3 regions of the Tepidimicrobium xylanilyticum genome follow, and region 3 is predicted to be linked to each of the others. Evidence: riboswitches for the same ligand, from Rfam matches in the RefSeq annotation. Region 3 holds a riboswitch; each other region holds the start of a gene.

Region 1 (5,641 bases), on a different contig from region 3:
CAAATCTTGTTTATTAAAACAAGCAGTAAATAAAAATAAAACTAAAATCAATAACAATGAAACCAATACCTTCCTCCTCATTTTCCCCTCCTGTCAATCCATTATCTTTTCTATATGCTGCAAGTAAATATCTTGTATTTCTCTCAATTGACCTAATCCTTCAAGTATTCCTTCTACATTAAACCCTTCCTTTTCTAATATGCTTTTCCACGAATCCTCTTCTTCTGATACCATATCGTTAATTACATGATCTCCTGCTACTAACATAAAGGGTCTTAAAAACACCTTTTTAACTCCTTCGTTTTTCAGCTTAGGTATTAAATCTTCAATAGTAATCCTACCTTCTACAGTAGCTATAGATACTTTTTCATAACCCTTTTCTCTAAAAATCTTTTCTAATTTATCATATGATATATCTGTTTCATGGCTTGTACCATGCCCCATAAGTATAATCCATTCATCAGCCTTTACATCTGGTAAATTTAATATTTTAACTATCTTTTCATAATCTTCATCATCATAAAGAAGAGGTTTACCTATTTTGACTGAACAATCTCTATTATCCTTTATAAACTCTTCTGTCTGTCTTAGTATTTTTTCATATTCATAACCTGATAATATATGAAGAGACTGAATGTATATTTCCTCTATTCCATCGTTTTTCATCTCTTCTAAGGCTTCTCTTATGTTGTTCACATTATAATTATCCCTTTTTTTAAGTTTGTTAATTACCATCTGAGATGTAAAAGCTCTCAATACTAAAAAATCCTTATATTTTTCCCTAACTCTATTTTCTATGCTTTCAATACATAGTTTTCTAGTCTCCTCGTAAGTTGTACCAAAACTAGCTACTATAATCCCCTTTTTCATAATCCTTTCCTTTCCATTGAAATAATTGTTTTTCATTTTTACATAATGGTAGGCCTAATTCTTGATGGGCTTTCACTAGCCAAGGTCTTTCCAAACATGCTTTTTTCAATAAATCATCCCTTAGAAATACATCTTCTGGTGATCCTTCACCCAATATTTCTCCCTTTCCCAAAATATAAACATAATCACAAACTTCATAGATTAAATCCATATCATGGCTAGATAATACTATTTTCTTTTCTTGACTAAGTTCTTCTATTATCCTTTTTACCTCTTTAGTCATGTAAGGATCTAATCCATTTGTAGGCTCATCTAACAATATTAAATCCAAATCCATTGCTAAGATCCCAGCTATAGAAATTCTCTTTTTCTCGCCATAACTTAAAAAATGTGTAGGCTTATCTTTTAAATCATAGGCATTTACCATCTTTAAAGCCTTCTCAACTTTTTTTACAACTTTTTCTTCACTCAAACCTAAATTCCTCAAGGGAAAAGCCACATCATCATATACCTTGGAGAAAAATAACTGCTTATCTGGATCTTGAAAAACCATATTTACCTTTTTTCTATACTGTCTCAAAAATTTCTTATTGTATTTTATAGTTTTATCCTTGTATTTTATCTGTCCTTTAGTGGGTTTTAATATACCTATAATACTTAAAAAAAGAGTAGATTTGCCAGAACCATTGGCTCCAACAACCCCAATAGTATTTCCTTTTTCTAAATCCAAATTAATATTTTTTAAAGCCTCTGTTCCATCCTCATATTGATATTCCAATGATTCTATCTTTATCATCTAATCACCTATTTTAAATTCTCCAGTGTATAATTTGGTATCTAAAGAAATTACCATATCCTTATATCGAATTAATAGTCTAATAAATAAACATTTTATGAGTAAAGCTATAGATTTATAGCTATTTTTCATATTGATATAGCCAAACTTCATCTCTTGAGCCATTATTATATCTTTGGATTCTTCTAAAAGAGTAAATATAAACCTATAAATCAGCAGCACTAGTTCTATTAAGGTATTTGGGATTTTAAGCTTTTTAAGCACCCTTATTATGTCGTTTAATGGAGTTGTAAGTCCTAAAAAAAGTGTGGAACTAATTGCAGCTAAAACCCTTATTCCAACTTTTATAGATCCCTTTAAAGATTCGTAATTGGTCCCTAGGTATTTGCCCCATATTTTAATACTCCAAATAAACCTATTTTCCTCAGAAAAGCTCAATAATAAAGTTACAATGCTAATTATTAAAAAAATAGTAGGTATGACCATTAACTTGCAATATTTATTCCATGGAATTTTAGCAGCAAATATGGTTAAAAAGACCATAAGCATAAATAAAAATAAATTAATATATAAATTGTCTAAAATTGTGGCAATCAACAAGGTCCCTATGACAAAGATAAACTTTGTCATAGGGTTAAAGTTTGCCAATCTATTAGTATATGCATACTTATCTATTAACAGCAATTTTTCGTTTCTCCTTCATCATTCCAAATATATATCCAATAGCTCCCGCACCAATGGCCACCTGTAAGGAAAACAACAAACTCTCTATTTCACTGCTTGGTGGTTCCCATATGGCATCAAACCAAGGTTCATAATCTGGATTTATCTCTGTTATAACTCCTTCTGCTTGACCATCGGCTCCTTCAAATTCTGCATCTTTTTTTATAAACAAAGGAGTTATAACCATAACAATAGCTAATAGTATAAGTAAAAGATTTGTTTTATTCAATAGTTTCAATATGAATCTCCCCTTCCTTACCATATTCAGCTAATAAATTATAGACTATAGCAGTTATTATTCCTTCTACTATTGCTAGAGGAATTTGAGTAACAGCAAATACAGATAAAAACTTTCCTAAAGATCCAACAAAGCCTGTTATGGAATCAGGAAATGCTAAAGATAGTTGGATTGCAGTTACCACATAAGTCATTAAGTCTCCTAAAAATGCTGCTAGAAATACGGGAAAAGTCGTATTCCCATTTTTGTTTTTTAATAGTTTAAAAACACTATAAGATATTATAGGACCAACTATTGCCATGGAAAAAGTATTAGCACCTAAAGTCGTTAGCCCTCCATGAGCCAATAATAATGATTGAAACAATAAAACTATCAATCCTACTACCGTCATTGTGGTAGGTCCAAACAATATGGCCCCTAAACCTACTCCTGTTGGATGAGAACAACTCCCTGTTACGGAAGGTATCTTTAATGCAGATAGTACAAATACAAAACCTCCTGCTAATCCTATAAGTACTTTTTGATTTGCATCCCCCTTAAATATTCGGTGTATCTTTTTAAAACCTATAACAATAAACGGCAAAGATGCAATCATCCAAATAACTGACCATTTAACAGGGAGAAAACCTTCCATAATATGCATAGCTTGCCCAATACCTGGACTTAAAAACATAAGTAGTAGAATAGATAGGAACAACTTTGTACTGTTTTTCATAAAACTCACCTCTCTTTTTTGTTTTTAGGTCAAATTACCTCCCAAATTTATTAAAAAAGTAATGTTAAAAAATAAGAAAACTTATAATTTTGATAGGCTAAAAATAAATAGTCCCTAACCTTCTTGGTTAGGGACTATTTGATAGTATAATTTAAATATGATCATAATCAAAAACATAAAATACAAAACATAAAACATAACCATATTTAAAAGTATAAGTTTTCCCTTCCCACCGAAGGTTACTTAAAAACGACTAGGCAGGTCTCCTGACTTTTGGTCATCCTACTATCAACGCCTTCCCGAGATAATCTCAGTGGCATATGTTGATTTCGTCCCAATTACAGTAGCGGGGGCTGTACTGGATTTTCACCAGTTTCCCTTTTAATCTAATAGAACCTAGCGTTTGTAATATTTAGTTTTCGTTTTTTATTTTATTACTTCACCCATATTAAGGTATTTTTCTTTGTCGTTTTTCGGGTAAATTTCTTTAATGCTTTTTAAGTTTATTATGGAGATTTTTGCCCATTCTCGCTTCAACACAAATAATATAATAATTTAGTTGTATTGTCAATAAATTATTTTCATGTTTATGCTTCAATATATTGTATGCATACACTATATTGATACGTTGACATTATATATACACTTTTGATATTATATAGATACACCAAAAACTGTATTTATGAAAAGGGGGATGCTTTATGGTTAAACTAAAATCAATAAATGAAAAGCTTGCAGGTGGTGTTATAATGGATGTTGTGAATGTCGAGCAAGCTAAAATTGCTGAAAGTAGCGGTGCAGTTGCTGTTATGGCATTAGAAAGAGTTCCTTCAGATATTAGAAAAGATGGCGGAGTTGCTAGAATGTCAGACCCTAAGTTAATAGAAGATATATTAGAAGCTGTATCCATTCCAGTAATGGCAAAAGTCAGAATTGGTCATTTTGTTGAAGCACAAATTCTCGAATCTTTAGGTGTGGATTACATAGACGAAAGTGAAGTCTTAACACCAGCAGACAATAATTACCACATAAATAAAAAAGCTTTCAATACACCTTTTGTTTGTGGGGCAAGAAATTTAGGAGAAGCACTAAGACGCATAGGTGAAGGTGCATCAATGATAAGAACAAAAGGAGAAGCTGGTACTGGAAATATAGTTGAAGCAGTAAAACATATGAGAACAATGATGTCACAAATAAGACAGTTAGAAAATATGCCTAGAGAAGAGCTTATGAGCTTTGCTAAAAAAATAGGTGCTCCTTATGACCTGGTGGTATATGTTGCTGAAAATGGTAAATTACCAGTGTTAAATTTTGCAGCAGGTGGAATCGCTACTCCAGCAGATGCTGCCTTAATGATGCAATTAGGTTGTGATGGTATTTTCGTCGGTTCAGGTATTTTTAAATCTCAAAATCCAGAAAAAAGAGCAAAAGCCATTGTTAAAGCTGTCCAAAATTATAATAATCCAAAAATATTAGCTGAAGTTTCAAAAAACCTAGGGGAAGCTATGATAGGATTGGAAATTAACGATATCCCTAAAGAATACCTGTTTGCAAAAAGATAAATTAAAATATAGATGAAGGAGAACTTGTTTTAAACAAGTTCTCCTACCCATAGGAAAAACATAATGCTATAAACTCCACTATATTGTACCGTTAATATTGTACCATTAATTTTTACTTACTAATCCACTTATACCCTCTCTTTCCTTCTTAATAGAAATAAAAAGAAAGGTGCCCCTAAAGCTGACATTATTATTCCTACTGGAATTTCCATTGGTGCTAACAATACTCTAGCCACAGTATCACATAACATAACTATTGTTCCTCCTAAAAAAATAGATCCTGGAAATAATATTCTATAATCCGAACCTATGAACAATCTAGCAATATGAGGAACTATAAGTCCAACAAAACCCAATAAACCAACAGCAGAAATAGCTGCTCCTGCTAATAACGATGATAGTATTATGAATATAAATCTGGTTCTTTCAACATTCAATCCAAGACCTGTAGCTATTTCATCTCCTAACATTAATATGTTTAATTTTGTTGGCAATAGTAATACTAATAAAACTCCTACTAATGTATAAGGAAGTATCATCTTTACCTGAACCCAAGTGGTAGATGATAAACCGCCTACCATAAAAGATATTACACCTGCTACTCTGTCAGGATAAAATGTCATTAATGCATTTATACCAGCATTTAACAAAGACGATACAGCTACCCCTGCTAAAATTAATCTGGTTGGTAATACTCCATCTTTCCAAGCTAATATGTATATGAATAGGGTAGCCAA
Region 2 (5,641 bases), on a different contig from region 3:
CCTGGAGTTCATTAAAAGCAGTAAAGGAGGATAGATATATATTCTTGCCAAAAGATTTATATATGTATAAACCAAATCATAGATATGCAGAAGCTTATAAAGGATTAGCAGAAATACTTTATCCTGATATTTTTAAGTAGAGAGGTTTTATGGGAAGAAGGTGAATACATGGTCATAAGGGCAGAAAATCTTTATGTAAACTATGGAGAAAAAGAAATATTAAAGGATATATGCTTAAAGGTAGAAAAAGGCCAAGTAGTAAGCATAATAGGACCTAATGGTTCAGGAAAATCTACTTTAATAAAGGTTTTGTCTAGGTGTATAAAACCTGCAAAGGGTAATGTTTATCTTGAAGATGAAAATATATTAAGATTGCCAACTAAGTTAGTAGCAAAAAGGATGGCTATCCTTCCCCAATTTAAAAACACTCCTAACGATATTACTGTAAGGGAACTAGTTTCTTATGGTAGATACCCCCGCTTAAAATTTGGACAAAGGTTGGGAAAAAAAGATTATGAAATAATAGATTGGGCTATTGAAAAAACTGGAATAGTAAAATTGAAAGATAGACATTTAGCCACTTTATCTGGTGGAGAGCAACAAAGGGCATGGTTAGCCATGTCCCTAGCTCAGCAACCAGAAATATTGTTATTAGATGAACCTACTACGTTTTTGGATATATCCTATCAACTAGAAATATTACAATTGGTTAAGGAACTGAATGAAACTTTGGGTTTAACGGTTTTAATGGTGTTGCATGATTTAAATCAAGCATTTAGGTTTTCAGACAGTATATTGGTATTAAAGGATGGACAAATATGGGAGTATAATAATCCCAATTTAGTTTTAAATGAAAGATTGCTAAAAGAGGTGTTTAACGTGAAAGGTCACATATATCGAGATGAAATAAACCGTTGTCCCTATTTTATACCCTATAAGGCAAATTAAAAGATGTATGTATTGAATGGTTGTGTGGAAGTATTGCTTCTTATATGGATGATAAAGTATTAATGGGGATTGGTCCATAGTTTAAGTTAAAGGGGTGTAATAATGAAAATATTATATGCTATAGGTACAGGTCCAGGTGATAAGGAATTACTGACCATAAAAGCAGTAAAAAGGATTAGAGAAGCTGATATAATCTTTGCTCCGCATAATAAGGGAAAAAATATGGCTTTAGATACTGTTAAGGAATATGTGCAAGATAAAAAGGTCATATTACTGAATTTTCCAATGGGGAAGGTTACAAAGCAAGATTATACTGATGTAGCTGACACAATCCATGATTTAATTCCAGAAGGCAAATGTGGAGTCTATTTAACCATAGGAGATCCTATGATATATAGCACCTTTATATATCTCATGAACGAATTAGAGAAAAGGGAAATTCAAATAGATATTATCTCGGGAATACCATCATTTATTGCAGCAGCTGCTCAAACGAAAATTCCTTTGGTAATTAAAGGGGATAAATTTTTATTGATGGATGAATTTTGTGAGGAATTATTGGATGATACAGATACATTATGTATATTAAAGACATTAAGGGATAAAGAAGCAATATTAGAGTCATTGGATGGAAAGGGCTTTAATTATACGTATGTAAAAAGGGTAAGCCTAGAAGATGAACATGTACTTACTGACAAAGAAGAAATAATAAATGATAAAGATTATATGTCCCTTATCCTAGGAAGGAAGAAAGACAATGATTAGATTTATTGAGATCAGCCAAATGTGTATCCATTTTCGGTAATTACTAAAAAGGCCAATATACTCAAATATACTGAAAGCCTAGCATCAAAGGAGGTAAGATATGTCTAAGTTGTATGTAATTGGTATAGGGCCAGGAGGCAGAGAGCATATGACCTTAAAGGCCATAGAAACTATAAAAAAATGTGATATTATTATTGGATATACCCCTTACATAGGGTATCTAGGGGATTTAATTGAAGGAAAGCAAATTTATTCTACAGGAATGAAGGGAGAGATAGATAGATGTAAATTGGCAATAAGAAAAGCAAAAGAAGGACATAATACTGCCATAATTTCAACTGGAGATGCTGGGCTTTATGGTATGGCTGGACCCATATTGGAATTAAAAGAAGAAATAGAGGTAGAGATAGTTCCAGGGGTTACAGCAGCTTTTTCTGCAGCCAGCGAACTGGGTTCACCTATTATGCATGATTTTGCTTCTATTAGCCTTAGTGATTTACTGACTCCTTGGGAGGCTATTGAAAAAAGGATTGAGAAAGCTTCAGAAGGGGATTTTGTAATAACAATATATAATCCTAGAAGCAATAGCAGGAGAAATCATTTAGAAAAAGCAGTGAGAATAATGTTAAAATATAAAGAAAAAGATACTCCTGTTGGAATAGTTAGAAATTCTGGTCGTGCTAATACAGAAATAATATTAACTACTTTACAGAGCATTCCTTATGAAAAAGTGGATATGTTAAGTATATTAATAATAGGAAATAGCAATACATATGTGAAAGGTAATAAAATGATAACTCCAAGAGGGTATCATATAGGATAATTTGGATAATAGGGGCATTGGTGAATTTATTAAATTTATAGATTGAGCAAAAATTAAATTGTTATTATTCCAATTGTTACTGGAAAGATGTTTTCTTAAGTTAAAAGCCCTATGTAAAATATAGTAATGATATAAATCAAAAAGCAAATTCCCTTATGCTGGAAGTCTGTTGAGAATTGTTGCATCAAAATTTGGACTATGATAGAATCAAGATTGGAAAGTTCAATATTGTAAATATTAGGTTCCTTATGGATTAAAAGGGAAACTGGTGAAAATCCAGTACAGCCCCCGCTACTGTAATTGGGACGAAATCAACTTATGCCACTGAGACTGTCTCGGGAAGGCGTTGAAAGTAGGATGACCAAAAGTCAGGAGACCTGCCTAATGTTTATAGCTAACCAACCTTCGGAGGGAAGGCTAGGCTTATTTTTGTGCTTAAAATTCCCCTACCTTTCGAAGGTAGGGCTTATATATTGGTGAGTTAATGTATATTTACAAAAGGTAAAGGAGAGGTGGATATGGTTAGAAGAAACATTTTTATCAGGGTAATTTTAGTAACATTGGTATTGCTATTAATGCTAACAGGCTGTAAAAGCCAGGAGAAAGATGAGGTTATAAGTTCTCAAGAAGATGTTGAAGAAGCTATAAAGAGGAATGTAGATGAGGATACTGGATTAGTCCATATTGGTGAAATGGAACTAAAATATGCAAAATCCTTTTCGGTGGATTATTACGAAGGTGGTTACAAAATAATAACCGAATGGAATGGTAGAAAGACTTTATTGATTCCTGAAGGCAAGGAAGTTCCTGATTTGAAAGCCGATATAAATGTTATTCAATTGCCTATAGAATCGGTAGGTGTATTTGCAACGACTGCTGCTGCCGAATTAAGACCCTTAGGTTTATTAGATAAGATAACTCTAGTTACTACTGAGATGGACGATTGGCATATTCAAGAGGTAAAGGAAGGAATGGAAGAAGGAAGGATTACATATGTAGGAAGAAATAGTGCTCCAGACTACGAACTTATACAATCTATAAAACCCGACATAGTATTGATTACAACTGGGACAGGCCATGGCACCGATGAGGTTGCAGCAAAGTTTGATGAATTGGGAATTAAGTGGATATCTCGGGGTAGCCAAAGGGAATCAGACCCTAGAGGCAGACTGGAATGGATAAAATTAATGGGAGCCTTATTTGACAAAGAGGAAGAAGCAGCAGAATTTTTTGATGTCCAGCTTAAAAAGATTGAAGAAATAGAACAAAAGATAGCAAATTTAGAAGGACAAAGGGAAAAATTCGCATCCTTTTTCCTAGCTAATGACATATACTATGTAAGAAATAAAGGAGATTATGAGGTGAAGATGCTTGAATTGGCTGGTGGAGAATATATTTTAAGTGATTTAAACCCAGACCAAGATGGGAATAGCAAGATGAATGCTGAAGAACTGTATAAGAGCATTGAAGATGCAGATATATTATTCTATAACAATAGGCTTGGTCGTGGCATTCAATGTATAGATGATTTAAAATCTAGTGCTGAATACTTTGCGGATATTAAAGCGGTGAGAGAAGGACGGGTATGGGGATATAAGCCTCATTATTTCCAACATGCTGACCGAGTAGCAGATATGATTGAAGATCTTTATACCATATTTACCACTCCCCATGGACAAATTACCGAAACAGAATACTTTTTCTTAATGGAATAGGAAATATAAAAAGAACAGATTGAGGAGATACTATGGACAAAAACAAAAGAGCTATATTGATACTAGTTACTCTAACAATGTTTCTAATATTTTCCATTATAATAAATATGATATCTGGTTCCATCCATTTTACATTAAAGGATTTAAAAGATATCTTGTTAAAAAATAGGAATTTATCTACTTTAGAGTATAATATCCTATATAAAATTAGAATTCCAAGGATAGTTTGTGGTCTATTATTTGGAGGCGCATTGGGTATATCCGGATTTTTACTACAAACCTTCTTTAGAAACCCTATAGTAGGCCCTTACGTCCTTGGTGTATCATCAGGAGCGAGGTTTTTCGTTGGAATTTTTATTCTTACAAATTTTAGATTAAAAATATTTGATGCAGGGATATTTGGAATTTTTATAGCTTCTTTTGTAGGCAGTATATTATCTATGGTTTTAGTATTAGTATTTGCAAGAAAGATAGAAGATGTTTCCACATTAGTTGTAGTTGGAATAATGCTTGGATATATAGCATCGGCTGGGACAAACCTCATGATTACTTTTGCAGAACAAGAAAAGATTGCAAACCTTACGCTATGGTCTATGGGAAGTTTTTCTGGAGCAACCTGGAGTATGATAAAATTCTCCCTTATCATCATAATTCCCACAGTTATATTGACTTTTTTATTATCAAAACCCTTAGAAGGATACTTATTAGGGGAAAGCTATGCTAAGAGTATGGGGATAAATATTAAGGTATTTAGAATAATCTTAATAACTTTATCCAGTATTCTTTCTGCATGTGTTACAGCTTTTGCAGGTCCCATTTCTTTCGTAGGCATTGCTGTTCCCCATTTAACCAGATTGATGATGAATACTTCACGGCCTAAGGCTCTTATTCCGGGGATATTTTTGCTAGGCTCTAGCTTTTGTCTATTGTCAGATTATTTTGCTAGAAGGATATTTTCTCCTATAGAGTTAAATATCAGTACTGTAACCTCTTTTATAGGAGCACCTATAGTCATTTACATGATGATAAATAGGAGGAAGGCCATATGATATTTTTTTCAACTAGGGATTTAAACGTAGGATATGGGCAAAGAACTGTAGTTAAGGATATAAATATGGATTTAAAGCGAGGAGAAATACTATGCTTATTAGGACCCAATGGTTGTGGGAAATCTACAATATTAAAAACAATAATAGACCATATAAAGCGACTTCATGGTTCAATTACCGTATTGGGAAGGGATTTAGAGGGTTCATCTCTAAAGGATAGGGCTAAGGAAATGTCCATAGTGTTAACGGAAAAGATTGCGCCCAATATGATGATAGCTGAAGAAGTAGTGGCAACAGGCAGGTATCCTTACACCAATTATTTTGGCAAATTGACTAAAAGG
Region 3 (14,882 bases):
ATTGCTTCTCCATCTGTTTTTAAATTCCCTGATTTATGCCTTGCTACCACCCAGTCAGGGGTTGCTATCTTAATCTGTGATTCATCTAATTCCATATCCTTTGGAATGTATATGTTAACTAAAGAATTTTCCCTATCAATAATCCCTGCATATTCACCTATTCTAAAATCCAATATCTCTGCCTCATTTATCCTATGGGATTCTACGTAATCTACAATATCATAGAGCAGCGGGATAGATGCTTCTATTTTGGCCCTGGATAGATATATATCAAACCCTGATTCTGGTAATCTCCAATTATCTAAAAGCATCTGCTTCCATTCTCTAATTGCATTTAAGGCATAGGCCCTCAAAGTAGGATGATAGTCTCCTGCCTTTTTAGGCACTCCTTGATTTTCTATTGCATCTGCTAATCCTTGAAGTCTATTTAATGCTTTTATAAAGTCATCTTTTAAATCATCTACTTCTTTAGGGTCTACCCTTTGACTTCTATCGTAATTTTCCATAAACCATGCAGGCATGAAGTCTTCCCTAGTATCATTATCATAGGTAAATTTATATAGATGCTTTACTGGTAATTCATAGTTATGTTTTTTTCCATCTGGTACAAGTTCTCCCAATGGGGGGTTACTAAATCTGTCCTCCATTATATTCCAGGCCCTTGTTTCTGCTTTTGTAATAGTAGCCTCTTTAACATTTAGAGGAACAAAGGTAGTATATTTGATATATTTTCCCACTAAAGTATCATTTAAAATATTCTTGGGCATAATCGTGCCTGGATAAAAATGTTCCTTAGAGAATATCCTCTGAAAAACATAAGCCTTCCACTCAAATTTCCTATCATGAGCAAAAGCAAAACTTCCAGTTGAAAGTAAAATCGTAATTGCTAAAAGAAAGCTTAATATTCTTCTTAGTTTTAGGCTTTTTTTCATATGAATCTCCCTTATCTTCCTATATTTTATCTGGATAATATATGGGACAATATTGCCCCATATATTATCTTTAATTTTTTACTACCATTCAGGTCCACCTAGGTCTATACCCCAGTCAAAGGTATACCCCCATATCATAGTTTCATCACTTGCTGTTATTATATATTGGCTTGCTCCCATATTGGGGACCTCATCGTTCATCTTATAAATCCAGCCTGTTCTGTCATTCCACCACTCTTCAGGTGGAAAATCCTCTGGGTGTGTCTCCTGGAATAGTAAAGCTGGTAGAGTTTCATGACCATTTCTTCCAATTTCACTTACATATCCACTGTCTGCACCTATTGCATTAAGGTTCAGATATCTAGCACCTATTGCTCTTTTAAATACATCCATTGCTGACTCCCCTATATCTGCCAATACTATTACACTCAACTGTCCATTTTCCAAACCATCTACTGCATTCTGTACCCTATCTTTTGCTAAAGGATAGTCTTCTGCTAGTGGAACTACATAACCTTCTTTATTTTTGCTTTTATACCTTCCATCTATCCAATCATTTGCATTTTTTAAGTCAATGGCAACTATTATCGGTGTGTTTGTCCCCTTAATACCTGCATTTATTTGATAGGTTCTAAAAATTGTACTACCTGATTTCAGAACAAAATCCACATATCCATCACTAAAGTTTACACTCATGTTTGAAGTATATGGGACTCCATTTACTTCTAGACTATATTCTAAATCGTCAAACTCAGCTTCTATTTGTACATCACTTAAATCTACACTATTACTAGGAAACTCAATATACCCAGTATATCTGGTCACACCATTTACCTCTACAAATTTCATTTCCACTGAATATTCATTTGAACCATCTATTGCTTTTACCTCCAAAACTCCGTCATCCGGCAGTATTTCCATCTCTGCAAATGCAGACACACTCAATCCCAATACTAATACCAATGCTAACAACAAGCTAAATATTCTTTTCTTGCTTTTAAACATATTCTAATTCCCCCTTTAATAAATTTTTCTTTTAAGGACCCTATTCCCATAAGATATATCCTATTTCATTTTTTCACCCCCAAGCACAGTATTTATGATAAACTGCACTTCAGCCCCTGCTATTCTGTCCTTATGGCTGTCTGTGGACTTACTCTCATGGCGTTAATTGCAGGACCTAATGCAGATATTACAGCTACTAAACCTGCAAAAAGGACTCCACCTACGGCTAACCATGGTGGAATTATAGACCTTACTTCCATTTCTTTTAAAAGTACAGGCAACAGCCTTTGCAGACCAAAACTTAGTGCCAGGCCTATAATTCCCCCTATTATTCCAATTATCACTGCTTCTACTAAAAACATCTTTACTATATCCGTTAATTCACTGCCCAAAACTTTCAATATGCCTATTTCCTTCGTTCTTTCATTAATTGACATCATCATAGTATTGGCAGTACCTATTCCTGCTACCAAAAGGGATACTCCTCCTATGGCTGCAAGCACTCCCTGAATTTGCTTGGATTGTCTTCTAACTGACTCTAACATATCGTTTAAGGAGTAGGTTTCAAATCCTGCTGCTTTAATTGCAGCTATTACATCTTGTGCAGAGTCTGTGTCCTCAGCTTTTACCCATACCATCTGATAGGTTTGAAGTTTTGATAATTCATTGTCTTCCTCATCTTCTTTTGGTACTGAAGGCATATATTCTTCATTATCTTTCATTATTTCCTCCAAAATCTCATATTCCATGAATCCAGAAGTATCATAATTGCGGTTCTGATTGCTGCATATTCCTGTAACTTGAACTCTGTAATTTTTCCCCATAGGAAGTGCCCTGCCATCTTCCCCTGCTTGGTACTCACCCATTAAGGATTCATAATTAAAGGACATCCTAATATTAGATTTCATTGGATCTAGGGGCTTTTTAATGGAGGCAATTTCTATCTTTTCCCAGGTTTCCGGGTCCACAAAGGAGTCTTGGACATCGTCGGTTAGCATTATTTCAGGTCTTATTCTAGTACCTTTTAAAGGCAGTTCCCCTTCTAATGGAATCAATTGAAAACTAGGAGCAGTTTTCATATCTATACCGTAAAGTTTAATAAGGGTTATGTATTTCCCATTTTTTAAATATGGAAATACCTGCAAAACTGGTGTTACCGCCTCTACTCCATCTAATTTTTTAAAAGACATTACTGCTTTCTCGTTTAATAATGGCACTTTTCCCTTTTTGTCCCTTGGTGGCATTACATCTATTTTAGTTAAACTTCCCATTTCTTCTATGGTTTCCCTATAGGTCTGATCATAACCTAAACCTATTGAAACAAGTACCACTATAGATGCTACTCCTACCGTCATGGCTAAAGCCGTTAAAATTGTCCTTACCTTTCTTCTCCACAGATTTATAAAACCCATGCGGAAAAAGTCCCTAGTCCTCATCATAGTTTAAACCTACCCTTTTTTATCATATAATAGGCTCCTCCAATTAAAGCTAATGCCCCTAGAGTTCCTCCCACAATAAGGTCTTTATTTTTCTTGCTTTTGGTTTGGATTTGTTCTTCAACAATTTGACTGCCTAAATAATCCTCCTCTTTTATTACCAATTGAAAGGGTAACTCTTCCATGTATTCTGCTCCATCTATATCTTCATATTTTATAATAAAACTTCCTTGTATTTCGCCCGGGCTGGTCCCTATTATTTGAAAGTCTACATCAGTTTTAGCTGCTGGCAGCAAATCTCCCCCATAGTATTCCTCTACCATTGCTAGACCTTCCCCTTCTACATCCACCTGTAAATTAAATATTTTTCCCTTGCCTTTATTCATTATGGGTATGGTTACTGCAATTGGTTCTCCCTTAGCGTGTTCTGCCCCATAGATTGCAGGCTCACCTAAGGATACCTTTACTTCTTGTTTTATTTCCAATACTATTGCTTGAGAATAGGTTCCTTTAGTTACTTTAGGAGTTTCATACTCCATATTAACTACTATTATGGAAGTTGGGTTGACAGCTGTTGGGAGTGCTTTTAAATAAAAGGTTCTAGTTGCGGTTTTTTCTGGCCCCAAATAGTCAATATAGGCACTATCACTTTTGCCTATATCTGGCATTAATTCTTCTTCAGCCAATGTTAAAGCAATACTTGCATTTTTTATACTCTTATTCTTTGAAGTATTTTGCAGCTTCAGCGTTAGTTCGAAGGGTTTGCCAGCATATATGGTTTCTGGATTTGTGGTATAGGATACAACCATAAGTTTTGGTACAGAATCTGGAAGCTCTACTGGTTCTTTAGGTTCTTCTTTACCCTTAATTACATTTATATAGGCAGAAAACAAACTTTCTTCCATCTTCCCATTTTCCATATATGTAGCTCTAAAGTTTATGGGTTTAGCTCCTGAGGTAACCTCTGGGGATATCGTAAATTCATATTCTAGCGTAATTACATCCCTGGGATTCATTCGAGGTATCTTTCTTCCATAATTGACTACTTCTACTATGAAAGGCCATTCGTCTAATGAAGTGGATATTACGGGATGAATATTTATATCAGTTAATGTACCTCCATTGTTTATTATTGGTATTTTGAACTTTATCCTTTCTCCTGCATTCCCTTGAGGTGCCGGAATCAAAGAACCATCCTTTTCTACTGTAGCAACACTTAGTGCCCCCATTTCATTTGTAACCTTAGATTCGCTACCATTTTCTGTTACATTTACATAGGCAAACAATTCAAATTCTACATCTTCCTTTATTTGAGTCCCATTTATATCATCTTTTCTCCAAATTGTAGCATTTATCAAAAATGGAACTGGATAAACCCCTTTTTGGGCCCTTTGAGATATAGTAAAATCATAAAATACGTCTGCTCGGCTGTTGTAAGTCATATCTTTTATTCTTTTAATATAGCTGGCATTATCAATTTCAAAAGGCCAATTTTCTATTTCAGATCTTTCAGTAGGAATGATTGGCTCTATGGTAATATTTCTAAGTACGTAATTTAAGCTGGGTACATATTCCCTATTAACTGCTAAGGGCAATTCTATTCGCACCTTATCTCCTGGTTTACCAACTACTGCCTTAGTACCTGTATCTGCTATTACAATGGCTTTTTTATCGCTTACTTCGATTTTATCCTGTCCCGGTTTGTTTTGCTTAGGAGTAGTGGTAGTATCATCTGCTGCATAATTAGCAGATGGCTTATATGCAAATATAAATGAAATTAATAATATAAGCACTAATATGCCTATAAAACCTTTTCTTTTTAGATTCAATGATTTTCCTCCTTATTCAGTTTTGAATTTATGATTTTTCCATCCTCCAAATATATGGTCTTTTCTATATAATCCCTTGTGTCCTCATCATGAGATACTAATACAAAGGTTGTCCCCTTTTCCTTGAAAAGTTTTTCTAATAATTCCATTACTTGTTCACTTGTCTTTGTATCTAAATTTCCTGTAGGTTCATCTGCAAAAACTATTGGTGGGTTTGTAACCAAGGCTCTAGCTATACCTACACGTTGCTGCTGCCCTCCAGACATTTCATTTGGTTTATGATTTGCATGGGAGTATATCCCTACTTGTTCCATAATTTCTTTGGCCATTTTTTCCCTTTCTTTAGGAGCTACCCCCCTTAATATCAAGGGAAGGGCTACATTTTCTAATGCTGTATATTGAGGTAATAAATTGTAAGATTGAAATATAAAGCCTATATTTTCCCTCCTGAATCTGATTCGTTCTCTTTCATTCATTTTTTCAATATGACCACCAGCAATTATTATTTCACCAGATGTAACCTTTTCCAATCCAGCCATTAAATTTAAAAGTGTTGACTTGCCCGAGCCAGAACGTCCAGCTATCCTAAGCATTTCTCCCTTTTTTATGGACAGATCTATTCCATTTACAGCCTTAATTATGTTTTTTCCTAAGATAAACTCTTTCCGGACTTTTTTTAATTTTATGTATCCTTCCAATCAAATCCCATCCTTTACTATTAATCACCTATCCATTCTTGTCCTAAATCTTTGCCTAGATTACAGGTATAGTTCCATTCGATTACATCTCCACCTTTAAGCACATATGCTCCTGCTCCATAGTTTGGATACCAGCCATTTACACAGTACATCCAGCCACTCCAACGACCACCATCAAACTCATATAAATTATTAATTCCTTCTACATAGGCGGATCCCCCTTCGCCTCTATAACTTACGTGAAACTTATACTGTTCTTTAGCCATGAGTAATACATCTAATACCGTATCCCCTTCTTTAATTCTAAATTCTGTATTAGCTAATATTATCCCACTTTTAGGTACTATACCCTGCCACTCTGGATTATCAGCCATACCTTTAGCTACAGCTGTATCACAGCGAATTTGCATGGTTACTATATTTTCCTTTTTACGCTTTTCTTTTTGTTCTCTTTCTTTTTTCTCCTTCTCTTTTTTAGCTTTTTTTGTGGCTTTTTTCTGTTCTTCTGTTGCTTTTTCTTCTACATTTTTGTTCTCTTCTTGGTCCTTATTATTTTCTTCAGGACCCTTCTTTGTATTTTGACTAAGCTTCCTTATTTCCTCCTGAAACTTATTTATTGTTTCTTCTTCTTTTTTATTTTTTTCTTCATTTATTTTATCTTCCTTTATTTTATCTTCCTTGGCCTTTTCAAGGACTAGGTCTTGGATAGATGCTTCATTCTTTTTTCTCTTTTCCTTAGATTCCAATAACTTTTCCCAAGGTGATCTCCTTTCTTTGGAATCTGTGGCATTCGAATTGATATTTTCCCTTTCTTCCTCATGGATTTTGGATGAATCATGGAATTCTACTTTTTCATTTCTTAACTTGGCTAACATGGACTCAGAACTCTGGCTTTCACTAATTTCCTCTGCACTGGTATCCATCCAATATTCAATCTCTAGCTTATTAGTTTGTCCAAAGACCACATCTTCAGAAAAATAATCTTTTATTCCCCTAAAAATCTGTATGTTCCCCAAAATAATTATTATAGATAACAATAGTAACAGGAAAACGTTTCTCTTCTTCATTTAACTCCCCTCCGTTCCTAATCCATACTCGGCATTGTTGCTGTATTAAAAAATGCCTTAACCACCATAGGTTAAGGCATTTATAGGCCCGTTCATATAAAAACAACACAAAAATACACATTACCTTAAACCCAGGAAGGTATATGTTACATTGCAGTTTAGGCAGGTCTCCTGACTTATGGTTCATAGTTTACCTTCGCCTTCCCAAGATAAGTCTCAGTGGCAGTTTGAAGGGTCACTCACCAATTACAGTGGCCGGTCCGTTCAGGATTTTCACCTGATTCCCTTTTAATCTTTACTTAAAAAGAACCTAAACCTTATATTCAATTTTTACCATCTAATTATAGTCTATATTTCATTATATATTCTGTCAACAATATTTTTATTGTATTAGCTTAACATATTTGTCAATTGGCTATTGGAGTCATGTAAATTTTTTAGAAACCTTCTTTCTTGGAATTTTCCCTTTTTATTAAGAAGGTGGAAACCAAAGCAGTTAATGGAATGGTTAGAACCAATCCAATGCTGCCCGATAGGGACCTTACTATTTCCGTTGCAATAATGTCCAAATTTATGACTTTAATCATAGAGGTTTCATAGGCCATGAATAGGAGCAATAAAGGTATGGAGCTGCCAGTATAGGCTAATATCAATGTATTGGTCATAGTCCCCATTATATCCCTTCCTACATTCATGCCTGAATTAAATAATTCCTTCCTTGTAAAGCTTTTATTGGCATTGTGTATTTCCTCTATAGATGAGGCTATAGACATCCCTACATCCATTATGGCACCTAGAGCTCCTAATATGATTCCTGAAAACAATAGGCCTCGAAAATCGAAATCCACCCTTTGGGGGATGAACATGAGCATGGTAGCTTCTTCACTGCTAAGGCCCGTTAACCTAACCTGGCTGCCAACAAAGTAGGCTATAATTCCAGCAATAATCACACCACTACAAGTACCTATTATGGCAGAAATGCTCTTAGTATTAATTCCTGCAATAAATAAAATGGTAATTATGGTAATGACTATGGCAGCTAAAACGGAAATAGGAATTGGATTTATTCCTTTCAACATCAAGGGCAACAATATCTTTACAATTATAAATATGGTAATGCCCAAAGTCAATATAGCTTTCAACCCTTTTCCTCTCCCAATGGCCAGGATTAACAGTATGAACAAGGCTAAAAGATAGAAAACATAGCTTTGTCGAGCATAATCCGTTATGTAAACTTCTACAAAATCCTCTTCATATTCTTCAATGCCTACTATTACCCTATCCCCTTCTTTTACCACAATATCATAGGCCATATTGTTGGATAGGTTGTTTTCCACCTCAAATATTTGGCCTTTGAACTTCCCACTAAGTATTTGAAGCTTTACATATTGGACTTGGCCTAGTAAACCTTCTATTTCTTCAATATTCTCCCCTTCCTCTACTTCTAAAACAATAGCTCTTTCCATATGTATTTCCGTTGGTTCCATATAATCGCTGTAAACTTTTAATGGGATCAATAGCACTAACAGGAGAATAACCCAAATTTTATCATTCATATTAAACCTCCAATATTTATTACTATGAATATTATAATATACTAGGCCCCATTTTCTTTCAATCTACATATAGGTATTTAATCCAAAAAAACCTCATCAATTTAAGCCTTATTTCGTCATTTTTCTTCCTAACCTCTGGTGAACAATATACTCTAATCCCATCTATATCATATCTATGGTAGAGAGATTCATCTTTAGGTATTACCATCTCAACAGATGGTTCTATACATGTTAATCAACCTTTAGCAGCCACAATTAGCTTAATGGTAATTGCCTTATCCTTACAGTTCCTTTCTATAAATTCTCTGGCCTTTGGGTCAATAGTAATCTTCATCCCTATCCTCCTCTTTTTTTCTATCTACATTATTATATATATAGGGGTATGATATCGATCCACGTTACTCCTAATTGTCAACTGAGCCAGGTAATAGTTTATCTACTATCGCCTGGCTCAATTCAAATACTCAAGTATCCCTTTTTTTATAGCATAAGCCATTTTCCTTTTGTATTCATCATCTTTTAATAATCTGTTTTCCTCTAGATTTGTAATAAACCCTACTTCTAATAATACTCCCGTATATTCAGTTTCCCTTAATATGAAAAAATCCTCCGATAAAACTTCAGCTCTTATTGTATCATCCTTTAAATATTGGTCATAAAGGTAAAGGTCTATGGAATGGGCAATTTTTTCTGCCAACTCCTTCCCATCTTCCGACCCTGGAAAATGGTATATTTTTGCTCCTCTAGCCGATGAGCTTTTGCTGGAATTTACATGAATGCTTATGTAAATTAAGGGTTCATTGGAATTTATGATATTTCGTCTAGCATCTAAATCCCTTCTATATCTTGATGAATTGATACTACTTAAGTGTTCCAAGGATTCATCTCTTTCCCTAGTCATTACTACATTAAACCCTTCCACTATTAATTCTTTCTTCAATTTTATCCCTATATCCAAATTAATATCCTTTTCTAAGATATCCTTAGGATTTCCGGTACCTCCATCTATTCCTCCATGCCCTGGATCTAATACAATAGTCTGGTTTAGCTTATAACTAAATATCCTAGTTACCCTCTGGTTTCTAAAGATGGCTATGCCAATTATGATAATAAGTAAAAAACCTATTAATAGTAATATTTTTCTATTTAACTTTATTACATGAATTCTTGGTTTCCCAGCCATTTTTCCCCCTAAAATAATTCTATTGCTTTTATTTTATATTATTTTTCATTCCCCGTTAATAGAACAAAAAGGAAAAAAGAGTTTTAATCCATTAATATTATCTTACTTATTGTGATTTGAGCCGGGAAGCTTTCAGCCATCACTGAGTAAAAGACTGTTAAAAGAGAGCAGATTACCTGCTCTCTTGACTAAATTACTTAGCTTGCTCTAATGCATTTTTAACTGCATCTTTCCATCCATTGGAAGTTTCTGTAGCTGTGGCTATAGCGTCTACATCATAGCTTTGTTTTTCTATCATTTCTTCCGCCATATCCACCCTAAATTGTTTTAAATTGGGTCTACCATCTTCGCCAATCCACTCATCATAGTCCACTTCTTCCCCTTCTGGTGTCATCCTTTTAAGTACAATATTGGTTATTTGACCACCTTCTATGGTCACTTCAGCTTCCTCATAGCCAAATTCCCTTTTTTCGCCTTGCCCAATATAGGTTCCATCCTTGTAAGTCACATCCCCATTAGATGTATCGGAAGAACCGCAAGCTGTTAAGGTTAAGGCTAATGATGTAATTAATAGTAGGACTAAAAAGATCTTTGTAATCCCTTTCACCTCATTCCCCCCTTCTTTCTAAAAATACAATTCAAAGGTCTTGGCTATAAGGAAAAACCTTATAGCCAAGGATGTAATCCTTTATCCCATTGTAATATGTTGTTTTACCTACTTCCCCTTTTAATCCATTCTGCCACCATCACTGTTCTCTTTGCCTGATGCTTTACTGCAGCTTCTACATTCTCTATCATCTTTCCTTCTCCATCGACTGTTACACTAGTTCCATAAGGATTTCCTCCTGCCACATAAACGGATTTATCAGTATATCCCGGTGGAACGATTATGGCTCCCCAATGCATCATGGAAACATAAAGGCTTTGGATGGTAGCCTCCTGCCCGCCATGAGGATTTCCTGCAGAAGACATGGCAGATACAACCTTATTTACCAGCTTACCTTGCGCCCACACTCCTCCTGTAGTATCTAAGAACTGTTTCATCTGAGATGACACATTACCATAACGGGTTGGAGTGCTAAATATAATAGCGTCTGCCCAAACTAAATCATCAGGTGTGGCTATTGGGACATCTTTTGTGGCTTCAACATGAGCCTTCCAGGCTGCATTTGAGTCAATGGCTGCTTGCGAAGCTAGTTCTGGTACCTTTAACACCCTTACCTCCGCACCTGCTTCCTTTGCAGCTTCCTCTGCCCATTTTGCTAATTGGTAGTTAGTTCCGGTGGAACTATAATATATAACAGCTAATTTTACTTTATCCATACAAATTCCCCTTTCAAAATATCTATCTAATCTACAGTTTGAAGATTATCAATCTTACTAAAATATTACCCTACCTTATTTATATTATTCATACTTTTTAAAATATTACCAACCTACACTTTCAATAAAAAAGACGACCCTTTTTTTGGATCGTCTAATTTATTTTATATATATATATATTCTCTAATGCAATCTATTACAAAGTCGATGTCTTTTTTATTTACATCCTTATTTGTCACAAATCTAAATATGCTTCCACCATCGTTAACCTTTATACCTTTTTCTAATAGGTATTCAACAAATTCCTTAGAATTGAAATCCTTTATGCTTATCTCACAGAATACCATATTGATCTGGACTTTATCCAAATCCACTGAAAACCCTTCTATTTCATTTAAATTTTGGGCTAAATACTTTGCATTCTGATGGTCTTCTTCAAGCCTATTAACCATCTTTTCCAGAGAAATTATTCCACAGGCAGCAAGAACTCCCGCTTGTCTCATGCCACCGCCTAATAGTTTTCTCATCTTTCCAGCCTTTTTTATAAACTCCTTAGAACCACAAAGCAATGATCCTACAGGAGAACATAGCCCTTTAGATATACAAAAGGTTACGGAATCTGCATATTGGGCAATTTCCTTTGCTTCCACTCTCAAATAGGTGGCAGCGTTAAAAAGCCTAGCCCCGTCTAAATGGACTGGGATACCATATTCTTTAGCTACCCGATATAATTCCTCCATCTCTTCTAAGGTTACTACAGTTCCATTTCCTAAAGCATTTTCTAAACATAGTAATCCCGTTGTTGGATTATGGATATCCTCATCTCTAATCCTTTTTATCACATCTTCTTTATATATTTTATCGTCTGGGTTGTCCACAACAGAGTAACTGACACCCGATAACCTTGCTGCAGCACCCACCTCATGTTGAACGATATGGCTATTAGCTCCTACTATTATCTCATCTCCCAACTTAGTATGAACCATAATGGCTATTTGGTTCCCCATGGTTCCAGAAGGAACAAATAATGCTGCCTCTTTACCTACCATTTGTGCTGCTAATTCTTCCAACCTATTAACCGTTGGATCATCGCCATAAACATCGTCTCCAACTTCAGCTTCATACATAGCTTTTCTCATTTCTTCTGTTGGGTGAGTTACCGTATCACTTCTTAAATCGATGTATCTCATCGTATCATCCTTTCGAGTTATCTATATTCTTCCCCTATCTTGTCCAAGAAAAACCATACACAACATACCAGGTCCAGTATGGGTACCTATTATTGGCCCTACATAATTTATCATTACATCTTTTACCCTTACTTCCTTTAAAAGCAGTTCCTTTAGATATTCAGCCTCGTCTAAACAATCCCCATGATTGATAAATATTACCTGCTCTTCTGGATTGACTATGTTTAATTTAAGTACATCTAATAGAGTTTTGATGGACTTTTTCCTTCCTCTAATCTTTTTAATAACATTTAATTTACCATAATCATCTACATTAAGCAGAGGTTTTATATCTAATAAAGTCCCTACAGCAGCGCTAGCAGAGGAAATTCGCCCACCCCGCTTTAAATGTTCTAGGCTATCCACGACAAACCAATGGTTAACTTTTAGTTTGTTTTCCTCAACCCATTGAATTATTTCCTCCTTGGACTTTCCTTCCTTTAACATTTGAGATACGTAAAATATTATTGCTCCTTGTCCAACAGATGCACTCCTTGAATCTATAAGGGTTATGTCTAATGAAGGATTTTCTTCTAATAACATATTTCTAGCCAAAATTGCATTGTTAAAAGTAGAACTTAATTGGGAAGAAAATCCAATATAGATTACAGAATAGCCTTCTGAGGTAAATTTCCTGAAATTTTCTTCAAAAGTAAAAGCAGTTATTTGAGATGTGGTAGGCATACTGCCTTTCCTTATTCTATTATAAAATTCCTTATAGTCTAACGATTTTCCAAAATCATCAGAGTAATCTTCACCATCCATATGGTATGTAAAGGGTATAACATGAATATTGCTTTCCTTAATAAAATCATATGGCAAATCACAACAAGAGTCGGTCATCACTATCGTCTTCATTTAGGTTGAACCTCCCTTTAGTAAATATAAAATATATTTGCACTATATATCTATTATACATATTAACATAATATGTTTAGGAAAATATTTTATTAGCTAGGAAAAATAATGGCCTATTTATAATCAAAAACGCCCTCTTATACTCTCTAGTATAAAAGGGCGTTTATCTCAATATAGCCTATAAGTAAGAATCAATTAAATTTTATAGTTTACCTACCAAGTCGATTCCAGGTTTTAGAGTTTCATCTCCCGGTTTCCATCTAGCAGGACATACTTGATCTCCATGTTTTGCAACAAATTGAGCAGCTTGAACCTTTCTCAATAATTCAGAAGCATCTCTACCTATACTGTTTTCGTTAACTTCATAAGCTACGATCTTTCCTGCTGGGTTAACTACAAAACTTCCTCTTAAAGCTACTCCTTCATCTTCTAAATATACTCCAAAGTCTCTACAAAGCTTTCCAGTTGGGTCAGCTAACATTGGGAATTTAATCTTCTTAATGGTGTCTGAAGTATCATGCCAAGCCTTGTGCACCCAATGGGTATCTGTTGATACTGAATATACTTCTGCGTCAATTTTTTTGAATTCTTCATAAAGATCAGCTACGTCCTCTAGTTCTGTTGGACATACAAAAGTAAAATCTGCAGGATAGAAAATAAATACTGACCACTTGCCTAGCAAGTCTTCCTTACTAATATCCTTAAAGTCTCCGTCAACAAAAGCCTTTACTGTGAAATCTGATATTTCTTTACCTATAAGTGACATAAAGTACTCTCCTCCTTAATGTATTTTTATTTTATCCGGTTACACCGGCAAGGTTCATATTAAGATTGTTCCCTACAACTAGAACAAACACCTTTGAAATACATGCTCCTATTTTCTATATGAACTCCCGTATACCCTTCCAAGTATTGGTCCATTTCTGTTAGCAATTCTTTTAGATTGTCGATTTCAGCATCAAATACTTCGCCACATTTCCTACACATTACATGAATATGGTCGTGGGTGTTAATATCAAATCGATCAGGAGCATCCCCAAGGGTAATCCTTAATACTTCACCAGATTCAGCCATAAGGCCTAAATTACGATATACTGTACCCAAACTAATATTAGGATAGAATTCCCTAATATATTCATATATTTCTGTAGCAGTTGGATGATCCAATTTCATCAAAGCATCCTCTATCATCATTTTTTGAGCACTATATCGCTTGTTCATAATAATAACTCCTATCTAGTAGTAATCGTTACTATTATTATATCCTAACCTGCTAAAATGTCAATAGCTTTTTATAAAATTTTTACTGCTCTTATTTTTTCCATCCAAAAACTTTATATTCCTCTGTTAGAGATAGTCTCGCAGAAACGTTTTAATCTATGTAGCTATTACCCACAATAAATTAATTCCATTAAATTAGCCACTATACGCCTATCCTCATTAGTACAGCCGATTGGCAAGGCAGAAATAAAACACCATAATATTGACATTAGCATAATTAACCAATATAATACTATAGACATAGAACTTGAATTTAATGAATCAATTTGAACCTTTTATGGATAATTAACATATATATTAACATAATTAATAATATGGTTTAATTAGTATAGTAGGTGTTTCTATGGATAAAAACAATTATAAGAAAGTTCAACAAATTCTATTTACCATTTTATTAGCCAATATAATGGTTGCTGCACTAAAAATAATCATTGGTTCAATTATTAATAGTGCCAGCTTGGTGGCTGATGGATTCCACTCCCTTT

Evidence for each region. A riboswitch is a leader RNA that binds a small molecule or an ion and turns the genes downstream of it on or off. The one in region 3 is predicted to bind cobalamin.
Region 1: it holds a riboswitch for cobalamin, as region 3 does, so the genes downstream of both, BLV68_RS03580 (energy-coupling factor ABC transporter permease) here and BLV68_RS15730 (DUF4430 domain-containing protein) in region 3, are expected to answer to the same signal.
Region 2: it holds a riboswitch for cobalamin, as region 3 does, so the genes downstream of both, BLV68_RS03535 (ABC transporter substrate-binding protein) here and BLV68_RS15730 (DUF4430 domain-containing protein) in region 3, are expected to answer to the same signal.

The regions. Positions count from the first base shown of each region.
Region 1 is NZ_FNNG01000002.1:276,854-282,494, forward strand. Features, by position in the region: gene BLV68_RS03555 (ABC transporter substrate-binding protein) at 1-81, opposite strand, end outside; gene BLV68_RS03560 (sirohydrochlorin cobaltochelatase) at 94-870, opposite strand; gene BLV68_RS03565 (energy-coupling factor ABC transporter ATP-binding protein) at 845-1,666, opposite strand; gene cbiQ (cobalt ECF transporter T component CbiQ) at 1,667-2,350, opposite strand; gene BLV68_RS03575 (energy-coupling factor ABC transporter substrate-binding protein) at 2,334-2,627, opposite strand; gene BLV68_RS03580 (energy-coupling factor ABC transporter permease) at 2,611-3,342, opposite strand; cobalamin riboswitch at 3,582-3,757, opposite strand; gene pdxS (pyridoxal 5'-phosphate synthase lyase subunit PdxS) at 4,044-4,904, shown strand; gene BLV68_RS03590 (FecCD family ABC transporter permease) at 5,033-5,641, opposite strand, start outside.
Region 2 is NZ_FNNG01000002.1:270,417-276,057, reverse strand. Features, by position in the region: gene BLV68_RS03555 (ABC transporter substrate-binding protein) at 1-140, shown strand, start outside; gene BLV68_RS03550 (ABC transporter ATP-binding protein) at 169-948, shown strand; gene cobI (precorrin-2 C(20)-methyltransferase) at 1,051-1,713, shown strand; gene cobJ (precorrin-3B C(17)-methyltransferase) at 1,814-2,536, shown strand; cobalamin riboswitch at 2,759-2,935, shown strand; gene BLV68_RS03535 (ABC transporter substrate-binding protein) at 3,055-4,251, shown strand; gene BLV68_RS03530 (FecCD family ABC transporter permease) at 4,284-5,300, shown strand; gene BLV68_RS03525 (ABC transporter ATP-binding protein) at 5,297-5,641, shown strand, end outside.
Region 3 is NZ_FNNG01000004.1:156,158-171,039, forward strand. Features, by position in the region: gene BLV68_RS06370 (DUF5018 domain-containing protein) at 1-932, opposite strand, end outside; gene BLV68_RS06375 (DUF4430 domain-containing protein) at 1,014-1,937, opposite strand; gene BLV68_RS06380 (ABC transporter permease) at 2,057-3,376, opposite strand; gene BLV68_RS06385 (COG1361 family protein) at 3,373-5,202, opposite strand; gene BLV68_RS06390 (ABC transporter ATP-binding protein) at 5,199-5,900, opposite strand; gene BLV68_RS15730 (DUF4430 domain-containing protein) at 5,921-6,967, opposite strand; cobalamin riboswitch at 7,112-7,296, opposite strand; gene BLV68_RS06405 (YibE/F family protein) at 7,405-8,523, opposite strand; gene BLV68_RS16270 (CC/Se motif family (seleno)protein) at 8,582-8,749, opposite strand; gene BLV68_RS06410 (N-acetylmuramoyl-L-alanine amidase family protein) at 8,975-9,706, opposite strand; gene BLV68_RS06415 (FMN-binding protein) at 9,900-10,313, opposite strand; gene wrbA (NAD(P)H:quinone oxidoreductase) at 10,418-11,029, opposite strand; gene ltaE (low-specificity L-threonine aldolase) at 11,194-12,219, opposite strand; gene BLV68_RS06430 (DegV family protein) at 12,241-13,116, opposite strand; gene ahpC (alkyl hydroperoxide reductase subunit C) at 13,319-13,882, opposite strand; gene BLV68_RS06440 (Fur family transcriptional regulator) at 13,942-14,337, opposite strand; gene BLV68_RS06445 (cation diffusion facilitator family transporter) at 14,741-14,882, shown strand, end outside.